Regions from separate parts of the Neobacillus terrisolis genome, predicted to be linked through region 1. Evidence: riboswitches for the same ligand, from Rfam matches in the RefSeq annotation. Region 1 holds a riboswitch; each other region holds the start of a gene.
What was found. Region 1 has a riboswitch for cyclic di-GMP ahead of flgB (flagellar basal body rod protein FlgB). Riboswitches for the same ligand answer to the same signal wherever they lie in the genome.
Positions count from the first base shown of each region.

Region 1 (10,560 bases):
TCGATTGAAGAATTTTTATCGTTAAATGTTGGCGATGTGATCCAGCTCGACCAATTATCGGACGAACCGTTAAAGGCCATGGTCGGAAGGGAAGTCAAGTTCCTTGTCAAACCGGGAATAAAGAAAACTCGCCTTGCAGCTGAAATCGAAACTGTTTTAGAAAAAGAGGGAAAAAAAGATGAGTAATGACGCGAAAATTTCTAAAGAAGAATTAGAAGCGCTCCTTGGGGAAAGCGAGCAGGAAACGAAGCCCTTTTTATTTGCCGATTTAGAAGAAGAGTCTTCTAAAAGTGGACTGGAGGATTCGGTCAATTTAAACCTGCTAATGGATATATCGTTAGAAATCGTGGTTGAATTGGGAAGAACAAAGAAAAAAATTAATGAGATTTTAGATCTGTCACAAGGGTCGATTATCGAGTTAGATCGTGTTTCCGGCGAACCAGTTGATTTATTAATTAACGGAAAAATAGTCGCCAAAGGAGAAGTTGTTGTTATTGACGAATATTTCGGCATAAGAATAACGGAAATTTTAACTAAAACGGTAAATTAATATTAGAAGAATGGGTGCTCCAAGTCCAATGGCTGTGGGAACACCCATTTTTTGTTGATGTAACTAGAACTAAACGCTTTAAAGAAAATGCCGTTATTCTCTATTAGACAATTTTACAAGCAGTTCGGAGGAATAAATGATGATTTCTAATGATCTTCGTTTTTCTGGATTAGTATCAGGAATGGATACTGAGACACTTGTTTCGAAATTAATGGACGCGGAAAAACTACAATTAAATAAAGTTTTGCAAAATAAAACAAGAACGCAATGGAAAATGGATGCGTATCGTGACATCAATACGAAATTTTTAGATTTACGCTCTTCGATGCAGGATCTGAGACTTGAATCAACCTTTAAACGGAGTAAATTGTCTTCGTCTGATACAAGTTTAGTAGACGTATCATTAAAAGGGACTCCATCCAGAGAAGAGTATGTTATTTCCTATGCCAAGCCATACCAAGCGGGAACGCCTGCCTCAGTTAAATTTGCTGCTGCAGGTGTAAGCAGTGATTCCGCTCAGTTTGGTACTGGGAAGGGATTTAGTTTTACCTTGAATAATGAAACGGTTGAACTTACCAGCAGCGATACAATGAAAAGTTCGATTTCAAAGATTAACGCTCTTTCGGACAAGACTGGGGTAACGGCAAGCTATTCAAGTGGTGACAATGCGATTATTTTCACTTCTAAAGACCCGATGACTAATATAAATATTGCTAATCTTTCCAATAGCAGCAATGTATTAAACATCGCAGCAGGTATGGTCAGTGAAACACAAAATGACTTCCCGTCAGGTAATGCGACTGGTGCAATTGGAAGCTCATCAACCAAATCGGTAGATGGTGAGGTAACCATTAACGGGGTTAGCATAACGATTAAAAGTAATAACTTTACCTATGATGGAATCGCCTTTAATTTAAAATCAGCCATTCCAACGGGCAGTACTCTGACCGTTACGAAAAAAGCTGATGTGGATTCTATCTTTGATGGAATTAAAAGCTTTGTAGATAAATATAACGAGACGATTAAAACGTTGCACGAGACAATAGATCAAAAGCGCTACCGAGATTTCAACCCCCTTTTAGATGAGCAAAAAAAGGAAATGAGCGAAAAAGAAATCGAACAGTGGGAAGAAAAGGCGAAAAGCGGCCTCCTGCAAAATGACCGGAACATTGCTGGAGCAATGGATAAAATGAGAAGTGCACTAAGCGCAAAAGTAAGCGATAAAGACTCAGCAACAATAAATAGTAACTTTGATACATTAGCTGAAATTGGTATTACAACGAGTACGAATTATCGAGATAATGGCAAGCTGGTTATTGATGAAGCCAAGTTAAAAGAGGCGCTCGAAAATAATATTGAAGATGTATCCCGTTTATTTTCAAAGAAATATGAGACAAGCAATGTTGAGAATGATACAGTGAATAGCTCCGAGGAATTTCAATTTAGTGGTGTTGCTTGGAGGCTATATGACCAAATCAATGAAACGATCAAACAAATAACAAAAACGGCAGGTATTACGAGTGATTCAACCTTGTCTAAAGCTTTAAAAGGCTTGGATGATCAAATTGACTCTTGGGAGAAGAGGCTCGAAAAAAAGGAATCGTATTATTGGAAGCAGTTCACGGAAATGGAGAAAGCGATCCAAAAGGCTAATACGCAAAGTGGATGGCTAATGCAGCAATTTGGTGGGGGAATGTAATCTTGTTTAAGAGGAAAGAAGAATTATTAAGAGAGTACTACCACCTTTCTTTACTATTAAATGAAATGAACCCACAATCGATTGATCCTATTCAACGGCTTTTAGATGAACGAGAACAATGCATTACAGAAGTAAACAGACTGGATCGGGTTTATGGAAGAATGATTATGAATCCAGTTATTAAAGAGCAGTTAATAAAAATTATCAAAGTAGACAGGGCGATAAAAGAAAAATTACAAGCAATGAGGCAATCTGTTCTTGCTGAATACTCAGCTGTTAAAAAAGAGCAAACGATAAAGCATCATTATGGAGAGCCCTCAGTCGTAAATAGCGGCTTCTTCTATGACAAAAGAAAATAAGGCGAAGGATTGAAAACAATGTCATTGAAAAACCCTTATCAGGCTTATGAAAATAATCAAGTATTATTGGCCAAAGGTGAAGAACTGACGCTCCTTTTATATAAAGGTGCAATCAAGTTTATTGAACAAGCCAAAATGGCCTTGGAAAAAAATGATTTTACAAGAGCGAATAATCGGATCAGCAGAGCGCAAAACATTATCAGTGAATTAATGGTAACGCTAAAAATGGACATTGAAATTTCTCAATCATTGATATTACTATATGACTATATGAAACGAAGATTAATTGAAGCGAATTTAAAAAAGGATCCGCTTATTTTAACGGAAGTTCAAGAGATGCTCTACGAAATACAAGACACTTGGGCAGAGGCAATGAAGCTAGCAAAACCTTCTTAACGTGAACATTTTGTTAAGAAGGATTTTTTTTGCTTTTTTTCATTGTTATATTTGGAATATCATTGTAATATTATTTTAATAGACAATATTCGATAATAATCGATAATTTATGTCCGTAATTTTGCGATTTTTTTAAAACAATAATTAGTACATTACAATCCGATAAAGGCAAACCTGGGGAAATCCAGCGACGCAAAGCTACAGGGGCTAAGGTCACCAATTATGGGTGATGATGCCAGCCAGCTACCGAAGAGAAGAGTACCTTTATTAACTATTCTTCGGAATAGTTTTTTTTTGTCCAAAATTCCTTTATAAAGAACGACAAATAATTCCAAAACAGGTGATAACTCGTGCAAACAAACTTTACTATTCTCCAAAACGCACTTGATGCTTCTGTGTTGCGACATAATACCATTTCAAACAACTTAGCGAATGTCAACACTCCAAACTATAAGCCACAAAAAGTGATCTTTGAAGAAATTCTAAGAGGAGAAATATCAAACTACAGCTTCAGTGGCAAGTTGACGAACTCGAAACATATTCCGTTCGGGAATAATTCAATAAACAAGCCATATGTGGCCGACCAACCTTTCACGATGCAAAATAACGGCAATGGTGTAGATGTTGATAGTGAAATGAGTGATTTAACAAAAAACCAAATTTGGTATCAAACATTAACCTATCAAATAAGTGAAGAGTTTAATCTATTAAAAACAGCTATTAGAAGTAGATAGGAGATAGATTATGTCAATGTTTCATTCATTAAACATAAGTTCTTCTGGTTTAACCACGCAACGTTTAAAAATGGATGTTGTTTCAGCAAATATCGCTAATGCAACGACAACACGAGGCAGATTTGTCAACGGTGAATGGGTTCCATATCGCAGAAAAATGGTTGAAGTACAACCACAAGGTACGGCGCCGTTCAGCAAATATTTAAACAGTGAAATGAATGTGAATGGTGTCAAGGTGACCAAGATTTCTGAAGACAAGACTCCGTTTCGGCCAGTCTATGATCCCACTCATCCAGACGCAAATAATGAAGGCTATGTCATGATGCCAAACGTTGATATTACGAAAGAAATGGTTGATCTGATGAGTGTTTCAAGGGCATATGAAGCAAATGTTACAGCATTTAATGTTGGCAAAAACATCGCAATAAAAGCATTGGATATTGGAAAATAAGGAGCACTGAACGATGAATATAGATCAATTAACTACTTATCAAACACCATTGTTTGAAAATAATCGGGATATTAAGCCTGCTTCAACTTCAACCACCTCATTTTCATCTGCTTTAGGAGAAGCAATCGGAAAGGCAAATGAGATGATTGTTCAATCAGAAAAGCTTTCAGAAAAAATTGCAACAGGTGAAATAAAAAATATTCATGATGTGACGATCGCTGCTCAAAAGGCGCAAATAGCACTGCAGTTAACTACGCAAGTAAGAGATAAGGTCGTTGAAGCTTATCAAGAAGTCATGAGAATGCAAGTATAAATACGGCTTATCTTTTATGAAAATAGCGGAGGATATATGAATAAATTCGTTGATTTTAAGGAAAAGATTACACAGTTTTGGAAAAACGTAAGCAAAAAAAATAAAGCGATTTATATTGGATCATTTTTGGGGCTTATTGTCATTCTGAGTGTGGCGATCTTCTTTGTTTCTAAGCCTAATTTAGTTCCGTTATATGCGAATAATTTAAGTCAAAAAGAAATAGGTGAGATTAAAGGCGTTCTCGATAAACAAGGGTTTACCGAGTATGAAATAGCAAGTAATGGGACCCAAATTCTAGTTCCTAATGAAAACGTTCCCGACCTCATCGTAAATCTAGCCTCGGAGGGTTTGCCGAAAAACGGTTCAATCAGCTTTTCCGAACAAACAAAAGACTTAAAGTTCGGAGTAACAGAACGCGAATTAGATGTAATGGAAAGGGAGGTTATCCAAGCTCAATTGGCTAACCTTATCAGCAAAATCAGTGGGGTAAAAAGCGCTGAAGTCATGATTACCCTGCCAAAAGAAAGTGTCTTTATTCGGCCTGAGACAGAGGACAAATCGAGCGCATCGATTATTGTGAACTTGGAGCCGGGTGAGGAGTTGGATACAGGTCAGGTTAAAGCGCTGTACCATTTAGCTGCAAAAAGTATCCCAAACCTGCCAGAAGAAAATATCATCATTACCGATCAAAACGGTCAATTGCTGGCATTGCCAAAAACAGATGATTCAACCTTTGAAGAATTGGATGGCTACGAGAAGCAAAGACAAATCAAGCAAAAGGTAGAGGCGGATATTCAGCGCAGTATTCAGCAAATGCTTGGTACGATGCTCGGACAAGATAAAGTGTTAGTCCAAACCTTTGCAAAACTAAACTTTGATAAGGTAAAAACAAATCAAAGCTTAGTAGAGCCTGTTGATCCAGAGGCGAATGAAGGAATCGCTGTCAGCGTAGAAAAGGTTACCAAAAGCTACAGCGGGCAGGGCGCTGTGCCGGGCGGAGCGGATTCTCCTGCAGAGGATATTGAGTACCCTGCGGCGAGTGAATCAGAAAATAACGAGTACGAGGAAGTTCAAAATCGAGTCAACTACGAATTTAACCGGATTACGAAGGAAATTATTGAAAGCCCTTATACGATTGAGGACCTTACCATTAATGTTGGGGTGGAGCCACCGGAACCTGATGATCCACAGTCGTTAACCCTTGAAACACAAAACAATATAAAAAGCATTATTTCAAATGTAGTTCGTACCGCTATAGATAATAACGGCAATTCGTTAGAAGATGACGAGATAAATAATCGAATTACGATATTCCCAAGAGAGTTTTCCGGAAAGACAGCGAGTGCAGCCGCTTCGTCTTCAGCCGAGGAAAAAGCTTCTTATTTATCCTATATTCTGTGGGGAGTTTTAGCCCTTATCTTGATTGCAGCGGGTGTCTTTTTGTGGAAATATCTCAGTCGCAAAAGCAAGCTTTCTGCTAAACCGACCTCTGAATATTTGGAAGTCAAGAACATTAATGAGCTGGAAAAAGCGTTGCAGGAAACGAAGCCAGTCGATAAAGAGATCCACCATTTAGCCGAAGAAAACATCGATGAATTCGTCAGCTTATTAAGGTACTGGATAAAAGAAGAAAAGGAGGGATAGGATGCGCCAATTAACGGGACTTCAAAAAGTGGCAATATTATTGGTTTCTTTAGGAAAAGAAGGTTCTGCTCCCATTTATAAACGCTTAAAGGAAGATGAAGTGGAACTTATTACGAAAGAAATTTCACGCTTGCAATGGATCGATTCCAAGGTTAAAGAGGATGTTTTAAATGAATTTTATAGCATGGCTGCCGAGAAAAACTCAGTATCAACAGGCGGGGAACACTTTGCAAAAGACTTGCTGGCCCTTTCTTTTGGAGAAGAGAAAGCAAAGGAAATGTTAAAACGGTCTTCGGTAAGGAACCGCAAAAAACCGTTTAATTTTGCTCAAAAAGCAGAACCGGTTCAGATATTAAATCTTTTGCAATATGAAAATTCCCAAACCATTGCCCTTGTCCTTTCCTATCTGGATCCTAAAAAAGCGTCAACGATTCTTTCTTCCTTTTCTCCAGAGAAACAAACGGACATCGCGATGAAAATCGCGCTAATGGATACCGTATCACCGGAAGTGGTGCGCCAGGTGGAGGAAGTGCTTCAAGAAAAACTATCTACGACTACTGCCCATGATTACTCAGTAAATAATGGGATTGATAATATTGTCGGCATCTTAAATGGAGTAGACCGAAGCACTGAAAAGAATATTTTAGAATCCTTATCACAGCAAAATTCAAATCTTGCCGAAGAAATAAAAAGCAAAATGTTTATCTTTGAAGATATTGCTTTACTGGATAATCATTCGATTCAAAGAATCTTACGCGATGTCGATACAGAGGATTTATTCTTATCGTTGAAAATTGCCAGCGAAGATCTGAAGGATGCCATTTTCCGAAACATTTCGAAACGACGCGCTGAATTGTTAGAGGAACAACGGCAATTTGATAAGCCTGTGCGGCTTAAAGAGGCCGAGGATGCACAGAGTCGTATCGTCAGCATTGTTCGTAAGCTTGAGGAAGAAGGCTCGATCATCATCGAAAGAAAGGGTGGCGAGGATGTTGTCATCTAAGATTTTTAAGTCTAGTTCGATCCCGCCTATCATGGAAACGAAATTTTTACTTTTGAGCAAGGAATCGGACCTTTCATTGCCTACTGAACACCAAACCAATGAACATATTGAGGAGCTTCTGCAAAGGGCAGAACATCAAGCACAACAGATTGTTAGTGATGCTCAAGAGAGTATGGAAAAACAAAAGCAAATCGCAGAACAGCAATTCGAGGAATGGAAACGGATTGAGCAGGAAAAATTGCTCGTTGAAATGGAAGAAATAAAAAAGGTTTCGTTTAATCAAGGCTATGAAGATGGTGCTCAGCATGCACAACAAGAATTTTGCTCGAAAATCGATTTAGCAAAAGAAGTTATTGAACAAGCTTATGAAGAAAAAAAAGAAATTATTAGAGAAGCTGAGCCGTTTGTTATCGACTTATCGATTCAAATTGCGGAAAAGATCATCAAAAAGGAACTGGAGACCGAGCCAAATCTGCTCATTGAAATGATCAAGCAAAACCTTTTATATTCCAATGAACGTTCGATGATCACAATCTGTGTAAGCCCGGATGACTTCGATTTTGTCCAAAATCAACGCAATCAGTTATTAGAGTCCATCGAGGGGCAAGTTGAAGTAAAAATTGTACCGGAGCATTCGATTGAAAAAGGCGGTTGTGTCGTTCGCACCTCTTATGGAAGCATCGATGCTCGGATTGATGTTCAGTTAAAAGAAATCAAACAAGCGCTGTTTAGAACATTACAGGAAGATACGTACAATGAAAATGCTGGAAATTGATAAGTATTTACGCACCCTACAGACAATCAATCCGATCAAGTTTAATGGAAAAGTAACCCAGGTAATCGGGCTGACGATTGAGTCGCAAGGACCCGATGTAAAGCTTGGCGATGTGTGTCATATTTATCCTTCCCCTAATGAAAAGCCGTTAGAAGCTGAGGTGGTCGGTTTTAAAGGGAATCGGGTCTTGTTAATGCCTTTAGGTGAAATTGTTTCGATTGGACCTGGTTGTGAAGTAGTTTCTACAGGCAAACCGTTAACCGTTAAAGTGGGAATGGAGTTATTGGGCAAGGTTTTAAATGGACTGGGAAAGCCGATGGATGAAAGCCCTCTGCCTTCAGGACTAGTTGAAGTGAACACGAATAATAACCCTCCTAATCCGTTAAAACGACCACGAATCCATGCTCCGTTAAGTGTCGGTGTCCGTTCGATTGATGGATTGTTAACAATCGGGAAAGGGCAAAGAGTCGGTATCTTTGCCGGAAGCGGCGTCGGAAAAAGTACTTTATTAGGGATGATTGCCCGAAATACAAGTGCAGATGTAAATGTTATTGGATTAATCGGGGAACGTGGAAGAGAAGTCCTTGATTTTATCGAAAGAGATTTAGGCAAAGAAGGATTAGAAAGATCGGTTGTCGTCGTGGCGACAAGTGACCAGCCGGCCTTAGTGAGAATAAAAGGGGCGGTTATTGCGACAGCGATTGCTGAGTTTTTCAGAGATCAAGGACTGAGTGTCAATCTAATGATTGATTCGGTTACCCGGTTTGCGATGGCACAACGAGAAATCGGACTGGCGATTGGTGAGCCGCCAACTACGAAAGGGTATACTCCTTCCGTGTTTGCGATGCTGCCTAAGCTGCTTGAACGGGCTGGAACCGGCCCAAAAGGAGATATTACTGCATTCTACACGGTTCTTGTTGATGGTGATGATATGAATGAGCCGATTGCCGATACGACTCGAGGCATTCTCGATGGTCACATCGTTTTAGATCGTAAATTAGCACAGCAAGGACACTTTCCTTCTATTAATATATTGAACAGCGTAAGCCGGGTGATGAAGGATATTGCTGCTCCTGAGCACATTCATTCGGCCGAAAAATTAGTAAAGCATCTGGCCGTATATAAAGAAGCAGAGGATTTAATTAAAATTGGAGCCTATAAGCAAGGCTCAAATTCCGAAATTGATTCAGCGATACAAAACAAAGGTTGGATTGACCATTTCCTTAAACAAGGTGTTAAAGAACCATCCGATTTAGAGGATACCATTATCAAAATGAAGCAACAATTTGGAGAGATGGCATAATGACGTTCACGTTTCGCTTTGAAAATATACTGACAATGAAGGAAAAAGAAAAAGAAGCGGCTTTAAATGAAATGAATACATTTAGAAAAAGCAAAGAAATCGCTGAAAATCAGCTGCAGGAGCTGGTTGAAAAAAAAGACAGCCTTATTCGTGAAAATCAAAAACTAATGGAACGATCGTTGATGATAACGGAGCTCCATGAAAGAGAACAATATGTATGTTTTATCGATAAACAGATCGAAAAGGCAAAGATAAAACTGGCTGAAGTAACGAAGGAATTCGAATGTAAAAAAGGTCAATTACTAGCCAAGAATCAAGAGGAAAAGATTTGGAGTTCCTGGCGGGAAAAGTCTTATGAAGAATACAAAGAACGGGTAAAAATAGAAGAACAAAATTTGCTTGATGAAATGGCGACAATTAGATATTTGCAAAACAAAATTTAGTAGCTTTGCGGAGTTGGTGGTATGGGAAAGATATTCAAAAAATTAGATGGATTGTTCTTTAATTTTCTTATCCCTCTATTGTTTACAATCGGAATTCTCTCAATCTCTTTATCCTTTTTTGGATTTGATGTAAAAGGCAGCTTTGCCGATGTTTTTAAAAATATACCGTTTATCGGAGACCAGTTCTTCAGTAAAGATGAGACGAGCGTGGCTCAAAGTAAGGAAACGGAATCGGAACTTGATCGATTATCAAAGGCTTTGAAAGAAGAGGAAGAAAAGTACAAAGAACTGAAACAAAAAAATGAACAAAATGAACAAGAATTAACGCAATTAAAATTAGAGCAAGAACAACAAGAAAATAGTGTTGAATCAGAAAGCTCCGGTTCCAATCCGTATAAGAAATTATCAAAGGTATACCAGGAAATGAGCCCGAAAAAGGCAGCAGCCATTCTCGATCAATTGGAAAAGAAAGAAGCCGCCTTGCTTTTAGCAGAAATGTCTACAAGTCAGCAAAGCGAGTTATTGGCTAAAATGCCGCCGGAGAAAGCTTCTGAACTATCAACATTATTATTGGACGAAAATGATTAAAGGGGTGCAAACCGCAATGAATGCTAAGCAAACGAAAATGATTAAAAACGTTCAATTTGCACCAATTTTAGGAGACATGAAAACCTCCGGATCTGGTAAAGAGTTAAATTTAATTGATGATGTTAACTTACAGGTCATCGTGGAATTAGGAAAAACAAATATGAAGGTAAAGGATATCCTGAAAATAAAACCAGGTGTCATTATCCCCGTGGAAAAGTTAGCTGGAGAGCATGTCGATGTGGTGATTAACGAAGCATCCATTGCCGAAGCTGAAGTAGTCGTTGTCGATGAGAAATTTGCGA
Region 1 covers NZ_JBKFGH010000024.1:69,665-80,224, reverse strand. Annotated here, with positions in the region: gene fliM (flagellar motor switch protein FliM) at 1-186, shown strand, start outside; gene fliN (flagellar motor switch protein FliN) at 179-550, shown strand; gene fliD (flagellar filament capping protein FliD) at 687-2,249, shown strand; gene ACI48O_RS15490 (hypothetical protein) at 2,252-2,608, shown strand; gene fliS (flagellar export chaperone FliS) at 2,627-3,004, shown strand; cyclic di-GMP riboswitch class I at 3,162-3,255, shown strand; gene flgB (flagellar basal body rod protein FlgB) at 3,355-3,738, shown strand; gene flgC (flagellar basal body rod protein FlgC) at 3,749-4,189, shown strand; gene fliE (flagellar hook-basal body complex protein FliE) at 4,203-4,502, shown strand; gene fliF (flagellar basal-body MS-ring/collar protein FliF) at 4,539-6,146, shown strand; gene fliG (flagellar motor switch protein FliG) at 6,148-7,149, shown strand; gene ACI48O_RS15455 (FliH/SctL family protein) at 7,136-7,924, shown strand; gene fliI (flagellar protein export ATPase FliI) at 7,905-9,227, shown strand; gene fliJ (flagellar export protein FliJ) at 9,227-9,670, shown strand; gene ACI48O_RS15440 (MotE family protein) at 9,692-10,258, shown strand; gene fliN (flagellar motor switch protein FliN) at 10,275-10,560, shown strand, end outside.

Region 2 (10,560 bases), on a different contig from region 1:
GTTGCACTAGAAGATGGAAAAGTTGCAAAGTACATCACTGACTTCCCGAACGAAAATGTGTTAACAATGAAAAATGTTGTGCCAATTCCACACCTTGGTGCATCAACACTTGAATCAGAAGAAAATTGCGCAATTATGGCTGCACGTCAAGTGAAGGACTTCCTTGAAACAGGAAATATCAAAAACTCAGTGAACTTCCCGAATGCTTACCTTGATTACACAGGTAAACGCCGTGTCGCTGCATTCCACAAAAACGTTCCAAACATGGTTGGACAGCTTACAGCTGCTATCTCAGGCTATGATTTGAACATCGCTGACATGGTAAACAGAAGCCGTGGCAATTACGCTTACACAATGATCGACATTGACGAAAAAGTAAACGGCGACGTCATCCCTGGCCTTGAACAAAAAATCAACCAAATCGAAGGCATCGTAACAGCCCGAATCATCTAATCACCTGTTTGACACAGGGGGACGGTTCTCCTGATTCAATTTTGAGCGTTCTTACGACTAAAAAATGAAGCTGACCTAAATGTAAGAAACTACATTTATGGTCAGCTTTTTTGATTTTGGTAAATTTTCGTGAATACTGGGTATAGTGAATGACTAAACTGTGACTTTTGGTATATTGATTTCCACGCCTCTATGCTATCTTAAAATTAATCATTTTGAAGTAAAAATGTAACATGGAGGGATACAGATGAGTTGTGGATGCAGTTCAAAATTAAAAGATGGACAAGCTATTGTGGATCATGTGAAGGAAAAGGGGAAAGAAAACTTTGCTCCAGATGTGGCACATGAAATTACATGTGAATGCGGAGAAACATTTGTATTAGAAAAAGTAATTATGAATTGCCCAAAATGTGAAATGACTTACGCAGTAACACCTTGCGGGTCAAGTGATAAAAACAATATTAAGCTTGCAGGGATAAAATACGCATAAGTAACAAACAAAATAACAAATGGCCCCCCTTATTTGATGAGGGGGCCTATTTGTTATGTACATCCTCATTGAGGAAAAGTTCCTTTTCTTAGGGAGTGGACATCGAAAAATGAATCACAAAAACCGTCCCTCTATTTCAAACCAATTTGCACATTATAGGTTTGGCCGTCGTTCAGTGTAATGGATAGTTGGTAAGTGCCGGATGTTAGGCCTTTTGTACTTAGATTGAAGATATATTGGTTGTCATTTAAATCATATCTGAAGAAATTTCCAGTTGTGGCAGCGCTTGTTGAAATGGCTTCCTCTACTCCGCTTGCATCGGTACTAATTTTTTGGTAATAAATCGAAGCAATAGCATCCGTAACAAACGCCCCGTTCGCATCTTTTAACTGAAACTTCACAGGCACTGTGCTGCCAGCTTTAAAAATACTTGTCCCATTTTGGTTGATTGGTTGAAGCACTCCACCGAAATCGTATTCAACAGTATAGTGAATCTCAATTTCATTACCAGCCTGATCTTTAACAGTGATAGATTTCTCTCCAACTGTGCTCGTATCGAGTGTTCCGCTTTCCTCAGAAGCAAGGCCAGATGTTGCATCACTTGCAGTCCAATTTACCACTTGGTTTAGCTTATAGGCCCTGCCATTTTCAATCCCTTCAAAGACCGGAGCTGTTTTATCAAACTTAATTGTAATCGGATCGGAAGAACCTGTATTTCCTGCATAATCTTTAGCGGTTCCGATAATTTCATGAGTACCGTCTTCAGTAACTGTAACAGGGGCGCTAACAGAACTTTCATCAACGCCTGATCCACCTTCTTCGTCCTCAGCAGTGAAGGTTACCGTTACATCCTTGTTATACCATCCATTTTCATTTGGGGAACTGTCAGGTGCACCAGTCACAACTGGTTCAATCGAATCATACATGTAGGAAAAGCTTACTTCTTCACTTTTATTCTTTGCAGCATCAACAGCAAATAAAGTTACGGTATTTAATCCTTGAATTGGAGTTGGTAATGCCAAGCTGTGTGTTCCAACGTCAAAGAAACCTTTTGATTCACCATTAACAAAAACTTCACTAGACTCATCTAAAGAAAACTCAAAACCCGCAGGCAGTGAAGCAGCATTAAAAATGCCATTTATTGAATTTACTAAAGTTAAGATTGGAGCAGTTGTATCTGCTGGAGCTGGTGAGTCTGCAACAACCTGAATCGTAACGTAATCTCTATCTTTATTCCAAACCTGATTGTTTCCTGTTGTAACGTTTGAAGTCATAATAACCTCCAGGGAAAGTGGACCAGGGGTGGTACCTTCCGGAATCGTGTATTTAAGATCAATAATTTTTGGAGTATTAAATTCACTGGCTGCAAACTCCAACGTTTTATTATGTTGAGTTTGTCCGCCAAGGTTAACTGTAACCGTAGCAGCATCTGTTGCTGGTTCTTTCCCGCCACCATCTGGGACAAGCTCTATTTGAACAGGTACAGTTATTGTTTCACCTGGTTTACCTGAAATAACAGTGTTCTCTTGAGCGACAAATTCATTTGCAACTAATTCTCCATGAGCTAATACTGAGGTAGCTGGCAGTATACCAGAAATAGCAATTGCAGCAGTTGTGTAAAGCGCCTTTTTCGTTAAAATATTAATATAGCTTTTTTTCATTTTAAAATCCTCCTCTTAATAAAGGTAAGAGGGTCGGTTACACTACTCGCTCCACTAAGCCCAAGTGTCCAAATAAAGGCTAAGCATCATTACGCCCCTTTAAGTTGTCAGGTGCCACTGAATCCTCCAATGGCCGAATAAAATTTGATAGTACATTCGTATCAAATTCAGTAGAATATTAAAACGATTAATTATATAGTGCTATACACCTATACTTTAGTGGCCACTAGTATATGTAAAAACCTATATATCTATTATATTCGATATAAAGAACAACGAAATGAAATTTAGTCGACAAATTCCGGCATACCCTGAACTGTATTGAGGAAATTCTACATGGATTTTAATCCAACCCTAGGGAATTAGTATGTTTTTTATCACTGTAAAATAATACTATGTTATTACCATACAAAACAAAGTATGATATAAGAAACAACTAAAATATAGCAGGTAATAAAAGAGGGTAACAGATGGAATTGCATTCTGATCATATATTGCTACAAATGTTAATGGTTTTATTCCCGATCATTTTACATCAGGCTCTATTAAACAATCGTAAATTAGAAGAAAAAGAGTCCTTTTATTGGGGAATGGTTTTTACGGTTACAATGGGATTGTGTTTAGCTTTTGCTATAAAAATAGATGACGGGGTTTTTCTAGATTTGCGAATGGTTCCGTGGTTTTTAGGTTTCATTTATGGAGGAAAAGCAGTAGGTATTTTTGTCACAACCTTTTATGTGGTGGTTCGCTTCTTTGTAGGTGGTGACGGAATGATCCCTGCTTTTATCGTATTGCTATTAGGAAGCCTGGTGATTTGGAGATTCCGAAGCTACTATTTAAAATGGGAACGAAAGAAGAAGATTCTCTTTTCAATCCTTTTTCTTATCATTTTATCTAGCTTAATCCCGGTTTTTGGAACTATCCTATTAGATAAATCATTAACAACGAGTAGGCTTTTCATCAATATAGGATTTGTTACAACAAATGCGATAACTTTATGGCTCGCTGTCCATTTGATGGAGTCCTATCAAGAAAAGCAGGATTTAGTAAAAGAAATTCAAAAAAACGAAAAATTACAAGTGGTTGGACAGGTGGCAGCAAGTGTAGCCCATGAAATTAGAAACCCAATGACGAGCGTCCGTGGATTTATTCAATTACTGTCAGCTTCAAAAAATATAAATATAAATGAAAAAAACCAACTCCAACTATGCCTGGATGAACTTGATCGAGCAAATGCGATTATTTCTGATTATCTAAGTTTAGGGAAAAATCCAGAATTGGAGCAGCATGCGGTGTTGGATATTACCAAACTTGCTACGCGATCCGTCGATACGCTTACTTCTTATGCAACGATAAATGGTGTGAATATAACTATTGATGCTTGTGTTAACGCTTATGTTATGGGCAATAACGGACGATTCCAGCAAATGCTTGTGAATCTAATTAAGAATGGGATTGAAGCAGCCCGTCCAAATGGGTATGTAAAAGTGAAGGTTTCCATGATCGACCAGCAGGTAGAAATCATCGTTGAAGATGACGGGGTAGGAATGACGCCTCAGCAAATGGAAAACATCGGTCTGCCCTACTACTCAACAAAAGAAAAAGGAACAGGTCTAGGACTAATGGTTACTCTCCAAATCATCAAAGAGATGAATGGAATTTGGAACGTATCAAGCCAGCAAAATAAAGGGACTGCTTTCAAAATTTACTTTCCATCGGTTAAAAACGAATAACAAATAGAAAAGTTCAGCTGCCTTGAAGCATAAAGAGGTAGCTGAACTTAATTTATATTATCGGTAGAATAAATAAGATTTTTTATTTGTACTCATTATCCTGAGGTTGATAATTTTAAAAGAATAAGAGGAGTATTTGTTATGAAGATAAGTAAACAAAACGCAGAACATTACATATGGGGAGATAGTTGTGATGGATGGCATCTAGTAAAATCTAAAGAATTAAGTGTCATTCACGAAAGGATGCCAGTAAAAACTTCAGAAGTGAGGCATTTTCACAACCAAGCACGTCAATTTTTCTTTGTTTTATCCGGTAATCCCACATTAGAAGTCAATGGTGAACGTATAATTTTAAACCCTCAAGAGGGAATTGAAATAGCACCTTTTACACCACACCAAATGATTAATGATTCAAATACGGATGTTGAATTTTTGGTAATTTCTCAACCGACGAGTAAAGGAGATAGAGTATTAACAAAAGAGTAATTTGATTAGGTATTCAACTAATAGGGAGAGCGTTGAAGATCGGAGTTGTCATTACTGACAGCTCTTTTTTTGTCCTAAAGGTCAGTATTATTTTTATCAGCAAGAAATGCCAAGATTATTTAGCAAAAACAATATGTTATAATTATCCAAAATAATGTTTTCAGTTACATTCTTTTGTAATGGGTCACGAAAATACTTCTTATAAAGTAATCCATAAAAAGGAGAAACCTATGAAACACATAACCTTTAAAAATATAAATCATCTAGGCAAAGTTGTATTTGAAAATGAACTATACGAACATATTCATAATCCTGAAATGCTGTTAATGTATGATAGTAATTTTATTAAGTTTAAAAGAACGCCGTCTTTGGCTGAATTAAAACAAGCCGAACATTATTTAAGTTCGTTTCATTTAAGATTTGGGCAAGAGCATCTTAAGTTTTATTTCCCTGAAGGTGAAAAATTAACTTCAGAACTTATCGGTTATTTAAATGGATCGCAATATCAGGTGGGCTTTTTAGAGTTATATGCGATTCAACCTAATCAATTTCCCGCAGTGAAGGAAGACCCGGAAATCAAAATCCAACCAATTACGAATGCTTATTTGAATGAATACTTAGAATTTCAGTATGAACAGGATAAACTGTATGGCATTGGATACGCTGAGCAAAGACGGGAACAGCACAAGAGGAATTTTCATAACGAAAATGTGCTCCAACTACTTGCTTATTACAATGGGATTCCAGCGGGTTCAGTGGATATCATTCTTTCGGAGGATACAGCGGAAATTGATGGTTTAACCGTACTAGAACCGTTTCAGAAAAAAGGCATTGGGAGCAGGCTACAAAAATATGTGATGGAGCATTATTTTGATAAGACTGTCATTTTAGTAGCCAGCGGTGATGACACACCGAGGGAGATGTATCGCAGACAAAACTATCAATACCTTGGATTTAAATATGAAGTGATGAAGGTTTATCAATAATATATGAGTTTACAATGATGCCAGTTTGTTTTCAATTAGCTGGCATTTTTTTTGTTGGAAAGGCCATTGAGAACCGTTTTTTCGAAATCAACATGATACTTATAACCAATAAGAGATATTGGTGTAAGTTTTAACAGAAAACAACCTGAAATTTATAACCAATAAGGGTTATTGGTGTAAGTTTTAACAGAAAACAACTTGAAATTTATAACCAATAAGGGTTATTGGTGTAAGTTTTAACAGAGAACCACATAAAATTTAAAACCAATAGCAGCGATTGGTGTAAGTTTTTACAGAAAACATCATAATTTTTACAACCAATAAGGGCATTAGGTAACCTATTTTCAAAAATCATTGTATTTTCGGTTACTAATCGGGCTTTTTTTCACCCGTACAGCGTAATGGGATAAGCCCCATACATCTTTTGGTAATAATACGATATTTAATTGAATAAAAATGATATGAAATTTGAATTTATAAAGCCGAAAATGACTAGAGTAAAATCTGGAGGGGATCTGGTGAAATCAGTTGGAATCTTAGGCGTTGGTCAGGCAGGTGGCAATATAGCAGGGATAGCATCAGCCTTGGGTTTTCAAACCGCACTTATCAACACGAATCAACGTGATGGATTAGTGAACACCAGCGTAGAAAAGAAGTATTTTGTTCCAGGGTATAATGGTGCTGGTCAGGATAGATCATTGGGAATTCAAGCCGTTCGTGACCACTATATCGAGATAATTGATTTTGTGAAGCGGTCATTTAAGGGGGTAAAGCTGTTATTAGTAGCCTTCTCTACAGATGGGGGTACCGGATCTGGAATGGGTCCAATCTTGATTGATCTTTTATTAGATCAATTGTCTGGTTTAAAGGTCGGGGCTATTGCGATCGTCCCGGAACGAAACGTGCTAGCAGGGAACCGGATCAATACTTCGCAGTGTATTGAAGAACTCTCCAAAATCGATACAATTTCATCCGTTTTTCTCGTCGACAATGACCAGGTCCGCAAGCTGAATCCACAATCAAGCAAACAGGAAATATACTTGTCTGCGAATCATCAAGTAATGGAAGCAATAAATCACGTTCTTAAAGTCACCCAAAAAAGCTCGTTTTTCGGGAATTTCGATGAAACAGATCTTATGAATTTACTTGCCACAAGAGGGGTAACGATCATTGCGTCTACTCCGATTAACGATGCTAAGACAACGGCAGATATATCTTCTAAAATACAACTTTCTTGGGCGAATTCGATATTCTGCCCTGTTGAATCACAAGGTGTCATTCGAGCTGGGCTCATTTATGAAGGGCCAGAAAATATTTCAAAGCTCATAAATGTCCCGTCCATTTTTCAAAAGGTGGGCGAACCGTTGCAGTTATTCGAAGGAACCTATATTTCAGATGCTGATCCAACATTCACAACAATACTTGCCGGATTATCCTTTCCAACCCGTCGCCTTCAAAACCTAGAAGAATCTCTAGAAAGAAATAAGGATCGATTACAGAAATTAGTGAATAAGGAATACACCCAGACCTACAAATCACGGGCTACATGGGCAACCGATCTAAAAGCAAAAAAACCAGAAAAACAAGCTGGATCACTAACCCTGAAATTATCGAAGTATCAGAAATAGGAGCAAGGGGACGGTTCTTGTGATTCTTTTTCGGAATTTGAATAAGAAATCATCGCTCAACAATGAAACTGAATAGAACCGTAGCTATTCAAAAATGGAGCAGTCTGTGAAAAGAAGCTCACAACCTTTCAGTAAATAGGTTGTGAGCTTCTTTAAGTTAATACGGGGGCAAGCGTTTTTCATTGATTATCCTAATTTCACGAGATATTCTAATATTCATAAAAATGATTTAGATATATAATTTAATTAGAAGGAAAGGGAGAAATATTTCATCCGTTATAAAAAATTTCCTGTAATGAGAGTGGGAGGTTTGAAGAAGATGAAATGGATCAAAAAGCTAAAAGACAGGCTCACAGGATTGACCGATGCTATTGCCCGTTTCCCGTTAACGACTGCATTCCTTTTGGCTGCAGCGGTGATTAATGCTTACGATATCAATGCAGAAAAGGAAATCCTTACAAAGTACCTTTTAACATTTTTAGTCGGTGCATTTTTAAGTTTCGTATTCCAGGTTGTATATGAACGGTTTTTTTCAAAGTTTTCAACCAGGTTAATTTTAATGGGATTAGTAGCCTTACTAACTGCGGGATACTACCTGATCATTTCACAAGCACCGAAGCTCAGCATGGAGATAGAGATTAGAACTGCGGTGGCCTTGTTTGCACTGCTAATTGCCTTCATTTGGGTTCCAGTTATAAAGAGCGATATTAGTTTTAATAAAAGCTTCATGATCGCATTTAAATCCCTGTTTAATTCCTTATTCTTCTCAGGTGTTATTTTTGCAGGGATCAGTATTATTCTGCAGGCTATTAACCAGCTGATTTTTACCATCGATTATACAGCTTTTCCACACACAGCTAATATTGTCTTTGTTTTATTTGCCCCGATGTATTTTCTATCGCTTATACCGGTGTATCCAGGAGCGGCGGATGATATAACTAAAAAAGAAGAAGCCATTCATCAAAAAGAAGGAATAACGAAGGCAGCCTATTGTCCAAAGTTTTTAGAAATATTAATATCCTATATTCTTATTCCATTAATTGCAGTATTCACATTAATCCTCGTCATTTACATTATCAAAAATGTCGGTGGGGAATTTTGGAAAGATAATTTATTAGAGCCAATGCTGGTATCCTACGCGATTACAGTTATTCTTGTCTATATTTTAGCTAGTGAGATCGAAAATAAGTTCGCCATCTTTTTCAGAAAAATTTTCCCGAAACTGCTCGTGCCAATAGTTCTGTTCCAAATTACTTCTTCGATTTTAAGTTTAGAAGAAACAGGGGTTACACATACCCGTTATTATGTAATTTTGTTCGGTATTTACGCGGCGGCAGCGGGTAGTTTATTAAGCTTTATCTCTGTCCGTAAAAACGGAATCATCGCTGCGATGTTAATTGTTTTTGCAGCAGTATCGATTGTGCCACCAGTGGACGCATTCACAATAAGCAGAACGAGTCAAATTAATACGCTACAAACCGTGCTTGAGAAAAATAATATGCTAGAAAATAATAAGATCAAACCGAATGCATCGATTTCTGAAAAGGACAAGAAATCGATTACGAATGCGGTTTATTACTTAACTATGATGCAATATGCTAAGAAAATTGAATGGCTCCCGGATGATTTCGAAGCGTATAAAGATTTTTATAATACTTTCGGCTTTTATGAATATCAAGAGCCAGTCAAATCGAATCAACCGGTTTTCCTCAGCTTGGAACAGTCCGCTCCAATAAACATCAAAGGCTACGATACTTTTGTTCAAATTGATTTTTATATGAACGATAAAAATAAAGACGAAAGCATTTGTGAAATTGAAAAGGATGGTAAAAAGTACAATCTGTTAAGAGATAATAACAAGGATCAAATTATTCTTAGATTAGTAGGTGAAAATGAACAGGAACTAATCAGCTTTAAAACACAAGAAATCTACGATAAATTTTACAATTATAATTCACAAATGAAGGGGGTAATCACAGCAGAAGAAGCAACCTTCACAAAGGAAAATAACCGAGCCAAAATGGCAATAGTCGTCCAAAACGTTAACATCGAAAAATTCAATGACCAACAATACAACAACGCCTTAGTATTCGTGTTCGTGGAGATAAAATAGGGTGCAAGGGTAGGGTGCATAGGGACGGTTCTCCTGATTCATTTTGGATATTTTAACTTGAACCAATTAAAAGAAGCTCATAACCTATTTCAAAATAGGTTGTGAGCTTCTCTGTTTGTGAAGAAAACCCTTTTTCTTCAGTCTCAACTCTCAACTGCACTTCTTTAATTCTATTGATCTATTTCGTTTTCATTTTCGCCATCGGCTGTTAACGTCTGACCAGGTGGCCTTTCGCCTCGCTGCAAATCCTCAATTGCCAAGCCAAAATCCATTTGTAAATGGGGGTAATCTTTGAAGTTCACCCAATCACCACCCCAATCGAAACCCAATTGTTTTGCAATAGTTACCACTTCAGTCCAGTCAGCCACGCTGTTTCCGTTACCATCAAACTGTCTATCCCAAATGACCTCTCCAGAGGGTAACTTAATGGCAAAATCAACGGCGAGGCCAAAATTATGGTACGATTCGCCACCTCTGGCGTTTGTAACAATGCTTCCTTGTAAAGAGCGCCCCTTTTCATACAATCGATCCTGATCTTCAGCACTGCGGAAACCATCAGTTATGATGATGGTAATTCCTTTTGCTGCTATTTTTTGTATTAATTGATTTGTACGCTCTTCCACAACGGGGTGGAGCGAATCCGGCATAGGAACGTCTTGTTTCACTGCTGCTGATTTTGTAAGGTACTGATAATATATGAAAATAGCAAAAAGAACAAGGAGTAACGTGATAAAGGTACTTCCAAACCACTTTATTCTCAAGATAGCTTTTCCTTTCATAATTTACTTTTATTCTACAAATATAGACGTTCCAACTGGGGAAGTGGATTCATAAAATTACATTTTCGCAAAAACTTTTCTAAATCCTGAACAGAATCCGTATGACCTGCTGTTTCAAATTATATTCAACACCAGGCTTGGTAATCAGCAAAAAGTTTAGAATTTTTAAAGGTTAAACAGGAATGATCTCCATTTCTAACATTTCACTAAATTGGCCGCTAGAAATGGGCT
Region 2 covers NZ_JBKFGH010000027.1:120,038-130,597, reverse strand. Annotated here, with positions in the region: gene ACI48O_RS17120 (phosphoglycerate dehydrogenase) at 1-453, shown strand, start outside; gene ACI48O_RS17115 (hypothetical protein) at 701-943, shown strand; gene ACI48O_RS17110 (PxKF domain-containing protein) at 1,075-2,604, opposite strand; cyclic di-GMP riboswitch class II at 2,627-2,710, opposite strand; gene ACI48O_RS17105 (ATP-binding protein) at 3,075-4,337, shown strand; gene ACI48O_RS17100 (cupin domain-containing protein) at 4,479-4,823, shown strand; gene ACI48O_RS17095 (GNAT family N-acetyltransferase) at 5,054-5,809, shown strand; gene ACI48O_RS17090 (FtsZ/tubulin family protein) at 6,328-7,437, shown strand; gene ACI48O_RS17085 (DUF4153 domain-containing protein) at 7,757-9,550, shown strand; gene ACI48O_RS17080 (M15 family metallopeptidase) at 9,721-10,329, opposite strand; gene ACI48O_RS17075 (DUF4084 domain-containing protein) at 10,502-10,560, opposite strand, start outside.
Region 2: linked by a shared signal. The riboswitch ahead of ACI48O_RS17110 (PxKF domain-containing protein) and the one ahead of flgB (flagellar basal body rod protein FlgB) in region 1 are both predicted to bind cyclic di-GMP.

Region 3 (10,560 bases), on a different contig from region 1:
ATTGGATGAACTTATCCCAAAAGTCTGTTGAAAATGTTGAATTCATGATCGAAAAAATAAAGGAAAAATTAAAGGTATTAAATTTTGGTGCCATTAAACCGTCCCATTTTGATGAGGAAATGTACGAAGAGCTTAAAGATATTTACGACCTTGTCATGAAAAAAGAAACCTTTAGTATTAGTGAAATGCAAGCAATTGTAGAAGAATTAGGAAGCCTGCGTAAGCAGGATTAATTGTTATCCACGGCCATACATCAAAAAAAATAGGGGATTTCTCCCCTGTTTTTTTTCGGTTGCAAAGTCACACTTTTAATCAATTTTATTGCTCTTCTTGTTCTGTTAAAATAATTGGTCCGTCCTTTGTAATCGCGATCGTATGCTCGTATTGAGCTGAATTTTTGCCATCGATTGTTCGAGCTGTCCAGCCGTTATTGTCCATCTTTGAATCCCAGCTCCCAACATTAATCATCGGTTCAATTGTGAATACCATTCCCTCTTTAATCCGGCCACCTTTACCTTTAATTCCAAAGTGAGGGATATCTGGTTTTTCATGAATAACCGCTCCAATTCCATGGCCGATAAAATTCCGAACGACCGAAAACCCTTCAGACTCAGCATAGGATTGAATGGCATAGCCAATATCTCCAATTCGATTTCCAACTTGAGCCTGCTCGATGCCTCGGTATAGCGCTTCCTTTGTCACAAGCAAAAGCTGCTTATTTTCTTCAGAAATCTCCCCTACACCATAGGACCAAGCCGAATCAGCTAAATATCCATTGTAATTAACCACCATGTCAACCGTAACAATATCTCCATCCTTTAAAGGCTCCTGACGAGGAAACCCATGGCAAATTTCATCATTTATACTAGCACAAGTAGCATACTGATAGCCTTGGTATCCCTTTTGCTCAGGGGTTGCACCGTGCTCAAGCAAAAAATTCTCAACAAACTGGTCAATTTCCCAAGATGAAATGCCCGGCTTAATTAGTTTAGCTATTTCTCTATGACATGCTGCAAGAATTTCACCCGCTTTTTTCATTCCTGCAATTTCTCGATCTGATTTTAAAATAATCATTTACGTTCCGCCTTTCTCAACATCTGATGCTTCTATAATAAATGTATATACATAAATAACTTGCTTTGTCATACTTTATTAGTATATCACGGATCTATGTAGATACTAACGATTAGCATTCAATGTGTGACAAACTATTCAAATTATTTCACCAAAATTTTTCGTTCGTTGTATGGAACATTCTTTTCACCTTTGTTATAATAAAATTATATTTTAATTAAGGTGTGTGAAGCTTAATGATAGGTGATCGTGTTAAAAGGCTTCGTCAAGAAAAGAAAATGTCATTAACAGAACTTGCAGACCATGCTGGGGTTGCAAAATCCTATTTAAGTTCATTGGAACGTAATCTCCAATCCAATCCTTCAATCCAATTCCTGGAAAAAATTGCGAATGTGCTTGGAGTTTCAATTGATTATTTTATTCTTAATAAACCGAATACAGACCAATTAGATACTGATTGGATTAATTTAGTAAAAGAGGCCATGGCTTCAGGTGTAACAAAAGAGCAATTTCGAGAGTACCTTGAATTTAATAAATGGAAAATAAACCAAAATAAAGGCAAAGAGACTGACTCATAAGCGTTCAGACTCACTCCAAATTTCATACCCTTGAGGGATATGATTGGCAGTGAGTTCTGAACCTTTTATTTTAGAGTCAGCCTCTTAAATTAGAATTTAGGCTCAAGGCAAAAGTCTATACTTTCTTCCGTTCGTTCTTCCACCTATTCCTTCTTCCCCATATGTACCTGATAATTCATTATTAAACTGTTTTTCCTTTTAAAAATAATCTTATTTCGTCTTTATCAATTCCTAGTTCTAGCGCTTCGAGGATCAGCTGAACCCATTCTACATCCAATTCATCATTTGTTTTTGATTTTGTAGTCATTTGTTCCTCCACCTATACCAGGAAGTCCAGCCACCATAGTACACTTCTTATGGAAATGACCTTAGATCTGTGACTTTGCGTCCCTATTTTTCAATAGGTTTGCCCTTATCTGCATCGTTTTTCTTATATTTTAACTTGTCTGAGGCAATAAGTGTGTATTTTTTTGTCAATTTAGAATATTTTTTTAATACAAATTTTGACAATGTCATAATGATTATTACCTACATTAGCTGAACTACCTTTTTAAATTTCCTGAAACTGGAGATACTACACCAAATTGCTACTAGTCCATTGGTAATGTGAAATGTTGTCGATAAGTTTTTGGTTAAATTGTGAACTTTATGTGTCTATTTTCTGAAAATTTAGATAAAATATTATTATATATTCAACCTATTTAATATAAGGGGGTATTTCCATGACGGTTTGGCATATTGTAAATATCGTTGGTCCACTTATTATGATGGTTGGTTTCGGATTCTTCCTTGACCATATTTCAAAGCCGGAAGTACCAGTACCTATTGAGGAAAGTAAAGAGTAATGAAATATTGATCAAACGGTCATGACCATAGTGGTTGATGACCGTTTTTCTTTTTTTATATAGGTGTTAAATTGGGCTGTTGATTTCCGCTCCAGGCGCTTGCTTTCCGCGGGGCGGGCGGTGAGCCTCCTCGGAGCTAAAGCTCCTGTGGGGTCTCGCCTGTCCCGCTGCTCCCGCAGGAGTCAAGCGCCTTCCGCTCCAATCAACATTGCGTAAAAAATCAACACTGAGCTTTAACAGATAGTCGCAGTAACGAAAGCACTAAGCAACATATTAAAGAGCTTTTGCAAACATCATTTGTAATTGAAGTGACGTATACTTATGATAGTTTACATCTATCTAAATTTTCAGTTTGACCGTCAAAACAATTTAGGGAGAGGTGGTTCAAGCATGGCAAGAGAAGTACAATTTGATGATAAAAATGTAATTTTAAAACTGAGTGGTGCAACAGCACTTTTCTCCCTAAGATTCCACTTAAAAATACCTTTTAACACTATCAAGAGTGTATATGTTGACAGTTTTGATGCCCCCCAATGGATGCTTCGGATGCCTGGAACTTCTATCTCCGCCCTGAATATTTTCGAAGGTAGTTTTAAATACGCTAATGAGTGGTACTTTCTCTCTTACGAAAATAAAGTTCCTTTGCTAATAATCGAACTGGATGGTCACGAGAAGTATAACTATGTGATTTTTGAAATTGATAACCCTACAAATGTTGCTTTTGAAATCCGTAAACATCTCCGAGAACTGGAAAGTTTATGATTTTTGGGCAAGACCGAAAATCGCTCTTTTTTTCTTTAAATTTTTAACAATACACTTTAACAGAGGCATAAAGAAAAATGATGCTCATGGGGGGTGAGCATCATTCTCTGAGTGTTATATTCAATAAAAATATTGGGGGGTTTGTGAACTATTGAACAATTTTATTATATACCAAATTGGGTGATTTTTGTGTGAAGGAATTGTGAATAAATTCACAATAGGCTATTGTTATATAAAATTTTTGCACATTATTTTATGTTCCTTCGGGCATGCTACAACTCAGAAAGAAAGGAGTGGTCATGTTGGGGCGTGGTAAAGCTTACGAGCACAAGAAAAAAAATCATCCCGGCAACTTTCCGGAAAACAGCATAACTGAGAAACATTCAAAGGAAAGAATTGGCGATGAAGAACTAATTGTCGTTCAAGAAGCATTCAAAAACCGGGTTGATGGAGAAGAAAATACTTAACAATAGTTCTTTGGCTGTCGTATAAGATACGATGGCCAATATTTTTCACTCTGAGATATCAGCCAATTTCCAAAGATCCACATTCTTTAACCAGTCTGCCATTGCTTTAATATCCTTCGCAAAAACTCGATCCTTCTTAATGGTTTCCACTACTTTTCTCCCCTCCAGATAACATTCCCTTGTCGCATCTGCCATCTTTTCAATCCCCCAAAACTCCACCGCTTGCATGGCACAGATGAACTCAATCGCAATCACAAATCTTGCGTTCGAAACAATTTGATAAGCATGTCTGGCGGCGATCGTTCCCATGCTAACATGGTCTTCTTGGTTTGCAGATGATGGAATTGAATCGACGCTTGCCGGATGTGCTAACGTTTTATTTTCTGAAACAAGTGATGCTGCGGAATATTGCAGGATCATGGCTCCAGATTGCAGGCCAGGTTCGGGGCTTAAAAATGGTGGCAGATCATTTAATTGCGGATTTACTAAACGTTCAATTCTTCGTTCGGAAATATTGGCTAGTTCTGCGACAGCAATTTTCATAAAATCCATCGCCAGGGCGATTGGTTGGCCATGGAAATTTCCGCCTGAAATTACTTGTGAGTTAAATATTAGTGGATTGTCGGTGGCCGCATTCATTTCGATTGTAAGCTTTTCTTTTACGTAATCAAGTGCTTGCCATGTAGCTCCCAGTACTTGTGGAATACAGCGAAGTGAATAGGCATCCTGAACACGAAGCTGCCCCTGATGTGAGATTAGTTTACTATTTCTTAAATAAGCTCTAATCCGCTTAGCTGTTTTGATTTGCTGTTTATAACCTCGTACTTTATGGATTTCTTCAGAAAAAGCATCGATAATTCCCCGTAATCCTTCAAGAGACATAGAAGCAATTAATTCGCTTTGAAGGGCTAGTCTTTCCGCTTCAAGATAAGCAACTGCCCCCATTGCGGTCATCGCCTGCGTTCCATTGATTAAGGCCAAGCCCTCCTTCGCCTCTAGCCTGATCGGAGAAATTTTTTCTCGCTTAAAAGCTTCCATTGTCGGAATCTTTTTTCCATCATAATAGACCTCTCCTTCTCCGATTAGGAGGAGAGCAAGATGGGACAATGGTGCTAGGTCACCACTTGCACCTAAGGAGCCTTGCTGAGGAATAACGGGATGAATGTTCCGGTTTACTAATTCTACTAATGTTTCAATCACAACTGGCCTTACCCCGGAGTACCCCTTTAGCAGTGCATTTGCCCGTAGGACCAGCATGGCTCTCGATACTATTTCCGGAAAGGGCTCCCCAACTCCACAAGCATGTGATCGAATTAAATTTAGTTGTAAATCTCTAACCAGATTTTGATCAATTAGTACATCACTGAATTTACCAAATCCAGTATTAATCCCATAAACAATTCTTTTCTCTGAGACAATTTTTTCAACAACCTGTTGGCTTTTCTCAACTCGTCTTAAGCTTCCTGTTACTGCAGAAATTGTTTCATTTTTAAATAGTATCTTAGAAAGTTTTTCTATTGTTAACGATTGTCCCGTTAAGATGACCATCCTCTTTTCCTCCTTTAAAGAGAAAAATAAAGAAAAGGCTGGTCTGTTCAAACAATTAGGTTTGAAAGATTCCAGCCTCTTAAAATCAGTGATGTATGATTATGTTTGGCACAATTTTTTGATGAAGATGATAAAAATCCATCCCTTATCTACTATAAACATATGCATCAAATCAATTTTCGTGAACTTGCATTTATTTCTTAGCCATGATAAATAAAATTATTGTTTAGTTTATTAAACAAATACTCTTCGTTTGAAGGGCTATTGGTGACCCAAAATTGCAATACGTAAGAGATTTAGGTAACTAATAAAGGCTATTGGCGACCCAATTTACAATACGTATGGGATTAAGGTAACTAATAAGGGCTATTGGTGACCCAATTTGCAATACGTATGGGATTTAGGTAACTAATAAGGGCTATTAGTTACCCAATTTGCAATACGTATGGGATTTAAGTAACTAATAAGGGCTATTGGCGACCCAATTTACAATACGAAAGAGATTACGGTAACTAATAATGAAAATTGACGACCCAATTTACAATACGAATGAGATTACGGTAACTAATAGTGAAAATTGGTGCCCCAATTTACAATACGAAAAGGATTTGGTAATTAATGATTTCGAAAAAATCAACAGTATCGTATAACATGGCCAATTTCTTAAAAATTTTATAAATACTACTTTAATTTTAAATTCTTTAGTGCATCAGCTAGTGCTGTATTAATTGGTTCATCTTCTTTATTTTGCTGTTTCAAATATTTTTGTACAGTTCGTTTATCTACTTTTCCGCGAGACTCTTTATTACGGCGTTCCTGGAATGAGGATAGTTTTTCGCGATAGCCGCATTTACATGTGAAAATTTGCCCGTCGCCTTCTCCGCGAAGCTCTAGTTTTTTGTGACATTGCGGACAACGTGCATTTGTTACCCGAGCGACATTTTTGCGATGGCCGCATTCCCGGTCCTGACAAACAAGCATTTTGCCCTTTTTACCATTTACCTCAAGCATTGGTTTACCGCAATCTGGGCATGCTTTTGTCGAGATATTATCGTGTTTGTATTTTTTATCGCTAGCTTTAATTTCTGCTACAATTTCTTTTGTGTAACTTTTCATTTCCTTAATAAATTCATCTTTTCGCAGCTTGCCTTTTGCGATAGCTTCAAGTTTTTGTTCCCACTTAGCCGTTAACGCTGGAGATTTTAATTCATCAGGCACAAGGTCTAATAATTGTTTTCCTTTTGAAGTGATAAAAATTTCTTTACCCCGCTTCTCAATCAAGAAAGAATTAAACAGCTTCTCAATAATATCTGCGCGAGTTGCAACTGTACCTAATCCTCCAGTTGACTTTAATGTTTCGGCAAGTTGTTTATTTTGTGCTTCCAAATACTTTGTTGGGTTTTCCATTGCCGATAGCAATGTAGCTTCATTAAAACGTGCTGGAGGTTTGGTTTGACCTGATGTTTGTGCGATTAGTTTGATATTTACTGTATCCCCTTTTTCAAAACGAGGTAAAATTTGCTCTTTCAAGTCATCTACTGAATCATCATCTTCAAAGTGATTATTATAAACTTCCTTCCAACCACTTGATAATATTGTTTTCCCTCTAGCAACAAAGCGCTCATCGCCGATTTTTGCATGGAGTGTTAATTGTTCGTATTCAAATGCTGGGAAAAGCACAGCTAAGAAGCGTTTAACAACCAAGTCATAAATTTTTCTTTCTTTATCTGTGAATGCCGAATAGTTAACATAGCCTTCTGTTGGAATGATTGCATGGTGATCGGACACTTTGCTATCATCCACAAATGCTTTAGAAGTCTTTATAGGTTTGGTTAAAATCTTATTTGCTAATGAACGATATTCACCTACTCCACAAGCCTTCAATCGTTCTGGAATCGTTCCAACAATGTCTTGAGAGATAAAGCGCGAGTCTGTACGAGGATACGTCAAAACTTTATGTTGCTCATAGAGCTTTTGCATAATATTTAACGTTTCTTTTGCAGAGTATCCAAAAATTTTATTCGCATCACGCTGTAATTCCGTTAGGTCATAAAGACCAGGAGCAAAGGATTTCTTTGCCTTTTTCTCAACCTCGGTCACAATGGCATTTTGTTGGCCCAGTTTTTTTACAATCGCATCGATCTTGTCTTTATCAAAGCTGCGACTATTTCCTTTTGCATCTTGCCAAGACAGCTTTAAGTTGTCTGTTGTTTGTGCTTCTATACCGTAATAGTTCTGCGCTTTGAAATTTTTAATTTCGTCCTCCCGGGCTGCGATTATCGCCACCGTAGGCGTTTGTACACGACCACAGTTCAGTTGGGCATTAAATCGAGTGGTTAATGCTCGCGTTGCATTTAGCCCGATAAACCAATCTGCTTCCGAACGTGCTACCGCTGAATGATACAGATTTTCATACTCCTTACCATTCTTTAGTTTTTGAAAGCCTTCTTTAATTGCTTTGTCTGTCACGGAAGAAATCCAAAGGCGTTTAATTGGTTTATTTACTTTTGCTTTTACCAGAATCCAACGAGCAACCAGTTCACCTTCGCGACCACTATCCGTTGCAATTACAATTTCCCCTACATCAGATCGCTGTAATTGGCTCTTGACTGCATGAAATTGCTTACTGGTCTGCTTAATAACGACAAGCTTTAACTCATTTGGCATCATTGGTAAATCTTCTATTTTCCACGTTTTATACTTTTCATCATAGCTTTCCGGATCTGCAAGCGTAACCAAATGTCCCAGCGCCCAAGTGACAATATATTTGTCTCCTTCTAAAAAACCGTTTCCCTTTTTATTACAATTCAGTACTCGAGCAATATCTCGGGCAACTGAAGGTTTTTCAGCAAGTACTACACTTTTTTTCACTTTTGATAAACATCCTTTCGGAATAACATTTAATTTTTAATATATCATACAATGTCATAAAATGCAGACCTGTTGAGGAAGAGGTTATTAAGAATCGACCTTATCCATCTAAATCTAAAATCTCGGTATATATTAAACCCTTTCGCTTCTCTTCCCGATATTTTCCAAACCATTATAATGATATAATTATTTTCAGCAACAAATCATGCTATGTCTTAAAGGGAAACGGAGAAACCAGATGAGAATAAGAGATTGGGATCGAAATTTAAAGATTAGATTATATGGCGAAGCATTAATGAACATCTCATTTTGGATGTTTTTTCCCTTCCTTACTATTTATTTTGCAGAAGAGTTCGGTAAAGACAAGGCAGGCCTTCTATTAATTTTTTCACAAGCCTTTTCCGTGTTTGCCAATTTAATAGGTGGTTATTGGGCCGACCGGTACGGGCGCAAACGAATGATGGTTCTTTCTGCCTGCGGGCAGGGGATTTGTTTTATCGTTTTTGGATTGGCTAATTCCCCGTTGCTTGACTCTCCATGGATTGGGTTTATCTGCTATGCATTCATTGGGATCTTTGGTGCCTTTTATTGGCCAGCAAGTCAAGCAATGGTCGCAGATGTCGTTGACGAGGAAAATCGCAATCATGTATTTGCTATTTTCTATACTTCCATTAATATTGCCGTGGTGATCGGACCTTTACTAGGGGCTATTTTTTATACAAATTATCGAGTTCAGCTTATGTTCGTAGCCGGAACAGCCTGTGTCTTGCTAGCATTTATCCTGGCTAAATGGACTAGAGAGACAGCTCCATTCTTTAGAAATCGAGATACAACAGGGAATCATCGTTGGTTTTCCTTTCTTACCAATCAAATGAAGGATTATCGAATTATTTTAACAGATAGAATCTTTTTATTGTTTATTATTGGCGGGGTTCTAGTTGCACAAACGTTTATGCAGCTTGACTTGCTTATCCCAGTCTACACAAAGGAAAATGTTCAAGAACAAACTTGGTTTACATTAGGTGAATGGTCCTTTACGATTCAGGGTGAACAAGCATTTGGGATACTTTTATCGGAAAATGGTCTATTAGTTGCTTTATTTACCGTATTGGTAACGAATTGGATGGACAAATTTCGGGAGCGAAATGTATTTGTCCTCTCCTCCTTGGCATATGCCATTGCCATCATTCTCATCGGGCAAACAAGCTGGATATGGGGTTTAATCTTTGCGATGGGCATTTTTACACTCGGTGAGTTAATGGTTGCAGGCCTTCAGCAAACCTTCGTTTCCAAGCTGGCTCCTGAGCATTTACGTGGGCAATATTTTGCCGCAGCCAGCCTGCGTTATACGATTGGCAAAACGATTGCTCCGATTTCCATCCCTTTGACGGTGTGGATTGGCTATGACTGGACAATTGTATTGTTAAGCCTCTTAGCCGTGTTAAGTGCAGTCATTTTTTGGCTGATGTTTTCTATGTATGAGAAGCAAACGAAACAAAGTCCAGCCAAAGGCTCAGCTTAATAGATTAGAAAAAGAGCATCGAAATCATCTCGATGCTCTTTCTCTTAACCTCCAAAACTACGTTCTTGAGGTTTTTTCAGCTTTTTCACCTTTGGGTTAAAGAAAAACTTCATCATTGGTGGTGTAACGATCGTAGTTACGAGAATAACCACAACAAGTACTGCAAACATATCCGCACTCAACAGCTTTGTCTCTAAACCAATGGATGCAATAATTAAAGCCACTTCTCCCCGTGAAACCATGGCTGAGCCAATCCCTAATGAGCTGTTCCAATTAAACCCGGATGATTTTGCGCCAATTGCTGCACCAACGAATTTAGTTAGAATAGCAATAAAGCTTAAGATAATAATTAAACTTAAATTTTCAGTAATCCCATCAAATTGAGCCTTAATCCCGATCGATGTAAAAAAGACTGGGACAAAGATGGAGTAGCTGATCGTTTCAACCTTTTCAAATACTTCATGCTTATAGTTTGTTAAACTAATTGCAATACCTGCAATATAAGCACCGATAATGGCGGCCACACCCGTATATTCTGCTAAGTATGCAAATACAAAACAGATAATTAAAGCTGATGAGATGACCGTTTCCGTTACCTTTAATGGAGAAAACTTCTTTAAGAACCATGGAACAACCTTCCAACTAAGAAGGAAGGCACCTGTGAAAAATAGGAACTTTTTCAAGACAATTAACCCTAAGTGCACATCGCTGCCCGCAAAGCTCATTAAAAAGGCCAAGGCAAGTATCACTACAACATCATCAATTACTGCTGCACCTAGAATCGTAGCCCCTTCTCGGCTCTTTAACTTATTCAACTCTTTTAAGGCTTGCACGGAAATACTTACGCTGGTAGCAGAAAGTAATAATCCTAAAAACCAAGACTCAAAGTTGGT
Region 3 covers NZ_JBKFGH010000002.1:147,276-157,835, forward strand. Annotated here, with positions in the region: gene ACI48O_RS01090 (DUF1128 domain-containing protein) at 6-233, shown strand; gene map (type I methionyl aminopeptidase) at 319-1,074, opposite strand; gene ACI48O_RS01100 (helix-turn-helix domain-containing protein) at 1,311-1,652, shown strand; gene ACI48O_RS01105 (anti-repressor SinI family protein) at 1,834-1,959, opposite strand; cyclic di-GMP riboswitch class I at 1,977-2,073, opposite strand; gene ACI48O_RS01110 (hypothetical protein) at 2,375-2,497, shown strand; partial or broken gene ACI48O_RS01115 (IS1595 family transposase) at 2,737-2,853, shown strand; gene ACI48O_RS01120 (hypothetical protein) at 2,888-3,259, shown strand; gene ACI48O_RS01125 (hypothetical protein) at 3,562-3,726, shown strand; gene hutH (histidine ammonia-lyase) at 3,772-5,274, opposite strand; gene ACI48O_RS01135 (DNA topoisomerase III) at 5,956-8,145, opposite strand; gene ACI48O_RS01140 (MDR family MFS transporter) at 8,384-9,667, shown strand; gene ACI48O_RS01145 (cation:proton antiporter) at 9,712-10,560, opposite strand, start outside.
Region 3: linked by a shared signal. The riboswitch ahead of ACI48O_RS01105 (anti-repressor SinI family protein) and the one ahead of flgB (flagellar basal body rod protein FlgB) in region 1 are both predicted to bind cyclic di-GMP.